DNA from 2 places in the Shinella sp. HY16 genome. Region 1 is predicted to be linked to the other one. Evidence: riboswitches for the same ligand, from Rfam matches in the RefSeq annotation. Region 1 holds a riboswitch; the other holds the start of a gene.
The links. Region 1 has a riboswitch for cobalamin ahead of K0P03_RS28175 (ABC transporter substrate-binding protein). Riboswitches for the same ligand answer to the same signal wherever they lie in the genome.
Positions count from the first base shown of each region.

Region 2: linked by a shared signal. The riboswitch ahead of K0P03_RS03745 (aromatic ring-hydroxylating oxygenase subunit alpha) and the one ahead of K0P03_RS28175 (ABC transporter substrate-binding protein) in region 1 are both predicted to bind cobalamin.

Region 1 is NZ_JAHYXL010000003.1:384,820-387,017, forward strand. It holds gene K0P03_RS28170 (MurR/RpiR family transcriptional regulator) at 1-697, shown strand, start outside; cobalamin riboswitch at 724-955, shown strand; gene K0P03_RS28175 (ABC transporter substrate-binding protein) at 1,112-2,155, shown strand; gene K0P03_RS28180 (FecCD family ABC transporter permease) at 2,152-2,198, shown strand, end outside.
Region 2 is NZ_JAHYXL010000001.1:763,249-765,446, forward strand. It holds gene K0P03_RS03740 (DUF6656 family protein) at 1-483, opposite strand, end outside; cobalamin riboswitch at 782-978, shown strand; gene K0P03_RS03745 (aromatic ring-hydroxylating oxygenase subunit alpha) at 1,082-2,198, shown strand, end outside.

The DNA of each region.
Region 1 (2,198 bases):
TGGCCGCTATCTGCGCCGCATGGGCTTTGACGGCCTCGACGAGTTGAAGAGCGAGCTGCGCCGCGGCGGCTCCAATCCGGCCTGGGAAGTCAAGGCCCAAGTCGCTTCGCTGGAACAGGACCGCAAGGAGGGAAAGCTCCTCGCCGGCCTCATCCAGCAGCAGATCGACAATCTCGGCCAGATCTATGCCATCACCAGCGCGCCGGAATGGCAGCAGACGATCGACGCGCTGATCGGCGCGAGCGAGGTCTACGTTGCCGCCTATCAGAACGTACGCGGCATCGCGCAATATTTCGCCAGCCAGCTTTCCTATACGCGCCCGCGCGTGCAATTCGTCGACGGCCTCAACGGCACCTATGCGGAACTGCTCGACGGCTCCGTCGAGGGCCGGTTGCTCTTCCTGCATGACGTGCGCCGCTTTGCGGCAAAAGCCCGGCCGCTGGCGCTGGAGGCCCGGCGGGCCGGCGTCAAGGTGGTGCTGCTGACCGATGAATTCTGCCCCTGGGGGCCCGAGGTTTCCGACGTCTGCCTCGTCGTGCCAGGCTCGCACGGGCCGCTCTGGGATGGCGCGGCCACCATGACGGCGGTCATGGACCTCATGCTCAGCAACATCATCGTGCTCAAGGGCGACGAGGTGAGCGAGCGCGTCGATACGCTCACCCGCCTGCAGGATGTCTTCGGGGATTTCGAGAGCTGAGCGCCTTGACGCTGCCGAGCGCGGCGGACTAAGGATGGATCGACGGTTCCCCGAAGGATGACTCCGAGGGGATTAATAGGGAACACGGTGCGGACGACCCAACAGGGACCCATTCCGTGGCTGCCCCCGCAACTGTAGGCGGATTGCCGCCTGTCCTCGGACGCGTTTTCGCGTCATGCCACTGCGGTTTTCCGCGGGAAGGCAGACAGGCAGCAGATATCCGTGAGCCAGGAGACCTGCCGTCGTCGTAAAAAATCCAAGTCACGGGCGGGGATGCCCGGAACAGGAGACGCCATGACGACCCTGGCTGCCGGCAACGGCAGAATTTCATTCGTTTTCTCCCGACCGCACTCGATTCGCCGCCATCGGCGCCTCGGCTGAGCCCGCACGCTTTCCTTCATTCGGGAGAAACCCATGACCATTCTGCCTGCGGCCGTGCGCGCCGCATCCCTCGTTTCCGCGCTGGCCGGTGCCGCCGTGTTTGCCCTGTCAGCGGGCGCCGCTCAGGCGGCCGCGACGCAGTATCCGCTGACGCTGGAAAATTGCGGCCGCAAGGTCACCTTCGAGAAGGCGCCGGAACGGGCTGTCTCGCTCGGCCAGAGCTCGACCGAAATCCTGTATCTCCTCGGCGTTGGCGAGCGCATGGTCGGCACGGCGGTCTGGATCGGCCCGGTGCTGTCGGGTTACGAGGATGCCAACGCCAAGGTTGAGCGCCTTGCCGACAACGATCCGAGCTTCGAGAGCGTCGTCGCCAAGAAGCCTGACCTCGTGACGGCGCAGTTCCAGTGGCATGTCGGTCCGGAGGGCATCGTCGCGACGCCAGAGCAGTTCGATGAACTGAAGATCCCGGTCTACACCTCGCCGGCCGATTGCATCGGCAAGGACAATTCCGGTGGTGGCGACGGGGTGCGCAAGACGGTCTTCACGATGGAGCTGATTTACAAGGAAATCAGCGAACTGGCGCAGATCTTTGATGTGCAGGATCAGGGCGAGAAAGTCATCGCCGACCTCAAGGCGCGCGAAGACGCGGCGCGCAAGAAGATCGCTTCGGCGGATGGCAAGCTTTCCGCCGTCTTCTGGTTCTCCAGCGCCGAACTCGACATCGACCCCTATGTCGCCGGGCGCAACGGCGCGCCGGGCTACATTATGTCGGCGCTCGGCATCCGCAATGTCATCGAGAGCGACGAGGAATGGCCGACGGTCGGCTGGGAAACCGTCGCCAAGGCCGATCCGAGCATCATCGTTGCCGGCAAGATGGAGCGCCGCCGCTTCCCTGCCGATGACGTCGCGGTCAAGCACACGTTTCTCAAGGAAGATCCCGTCGCCAGCCTGATGCCGGCCGTGAAGAACGGCCATGTCGTCGATATGGACGCCCAGGCGATGAACCCGACGATCCGCACGATCGAGGGCATCGAGGTGCTTGCCGACGCCATCGAGAAGGCTGGCCTCGCGAAGTGACGGCTGATCGCCCCATCCTGCTGCGCACGGGTGTCGCTCTTGC
Region 2 (2,198 bases), on a different contig from region 1:
GATCTGCAGGCGGCCTTCCTCTTCTGCCGGCGTGATGGCGACGGCGAAATACATCCGCCCGGCCTTCTTCGAGATGTCGGCGAAGAACTGCTCCTCCTCACCGATCTCGGCGAAGAAATTGGCCATGTAGAAGGCCCATTGCACATTCTCGAATTCCGCGAAGCGGGAATTGGCGACGGTGATGTGGCAATAGCCGAGATGCGGTGTCTGGGCGAGCGTGCGGTGGAAGATCAGCTTGGGAAAGCGGATCGACTGGTGGAAGCCGTTGATGCGGTCATGCGTGACGCTGCCGGCATTCTCCAGCTTGCGGCCGGTACGCTCGGCCACTTCCTGGTAGCTGAGGTAGCGCTTCTCGTTCGGGCTCCAGCTGACATTCCGGTCGATGCGGCCGGTGCGCAGGAACTCGGTATGGGCGGCCGATTTCGGCTGGTTCGCGCGCTTGTAGGCGACTGCGTCGTAGTAACGGAACTTGGTTTGCTGCACGCGTCGGCACTCCATCCTCGCGCCCCGATGCGATGAAGTTTATGGAAACGGCGTTAAGCATTCCTTGCCAATCCGCCCCCGCTTTTTCCAAAGGTTCCGGAGGGGTCGCAATATGACAATTGTGTCACCGGGCAGGCCAGGTGGCCCAAAGGGTATTCATGTTGCTCGTTTCCTTTGCATAATTGATTGAAATATATGCAATTAGGCCTGAGGTTGGCTTGCCTCTGCCCATTTTATCTCTGTCGCCAAATCGGAATGGCATGTCGCTAACTGACATGTCGTTTGCCCGGTCTTGCGTTTAGATAAGGACACTCGAGGTGCCGTTCTGACGAAGAGCGGAGAATTGGGAAGCCGGTTGAAATCCGGCGCTGCCCCCGCAACGGTGTAGGAGAAACGCGCGGCGAGACGCCACTGGACAGAAAGTCCGGGAAGGCGCCGCGACGGTCCTGACGGACGCTCCTGAGCCCGGAAACCAGCCTTGGGAATGATCGTGACTGGCTGCGGCGGGCGGCCGGGAAGCGTGCAGTCCGGCGCCCCCGCGCCCGGATGCCGTCTCCTTCCGTGCGCCTCATCCCCAACAGGATATCGAGGATCCGGCATGGACATCAGCAGCGACGTGCTCCGCAAGCTCAAGAACCGGCGCGAGGGCCACAGCCTCGAGCAGGCCTTCTACATCGACCCCGATCACTACAGGCTCGATCTCGAGACGATCTGGTATCGCGACTGGCTGTTCATCGGCCATGACTGCGAGATCCCGAAGGCCGGCAACTATTTTACCGTGCAGGTCGGCGACTATCCCGTGGTCATCACCCGCGACCGCACGGGGACCGTGCGCGCCCTGCACAATTCCTGCCGCCACCGCGGCTCGCGCGTCTGCACCCAGCACAAGGGGGCCTCGGCCAAGCTCGTCTGTCCCTACCACCAGTGGACCTACGAACTGGATGGCTCGCTGCTCTTCGCCCGCCACATGGCCGAGGATTTCGACAAGAGCCAGCACGGTTTGAAGCGCGTGCACTGCGAGACCGTCGGCGGATACATCTTCATCTGCCTTGCAAACGAGGCGCCGGACTTTTCCGCCTTCCGCAGCCTGGTCGAGCCCTATCTTGCCCGTCACCGCCTCGGCGAGACCAAGGTCGCCTTCGAAAGCACGATCGTCGAGAAGGGCAACTGGAAGCTCGTCTGGGAAAACAACCGCGAGTGCTATCACTGCGCCGCCAACCATCCCGAGCTTTGCCGCACCTATCCCGAGGCGCCGAGCGCCACCGGCGTGCAGGGCGCCAAGGACGATCCCGTCATCGCCGCGCACTGGGAAAAATGCGAGGCGGCGGGCCTGCCGAGCGAATTCCGCATGTCGCCGACCGGCCAGTTCCGCGCGGCCCGCATGCCGCTCATCCAGGATGCCGAGAGCTACACGATGTCCGGCGCCCGCGCCGTCAACCGCCCGCTGTCGAACGACGTGCTGGAAAACCACATCGGCACGCTGCTGCTCTTCCACTATCCGACGACCTGGAACCATGTGCTCGCCGACCATGCCATCACCTTCCGCGTTCTGCCGCTTGGGCCGGAGCTGACGCAGGTCACGACGAAATGGCTGGTCAGCAAGGACGCGGTCGAGGGCGTCGACTACCGCCTTGACGAGCTCACCCATGTCTGGACTGAGACCAACGACCAGGACCGCCGCATCGTCGAGGAAAACGCCTTCGGCATCCGCTCGC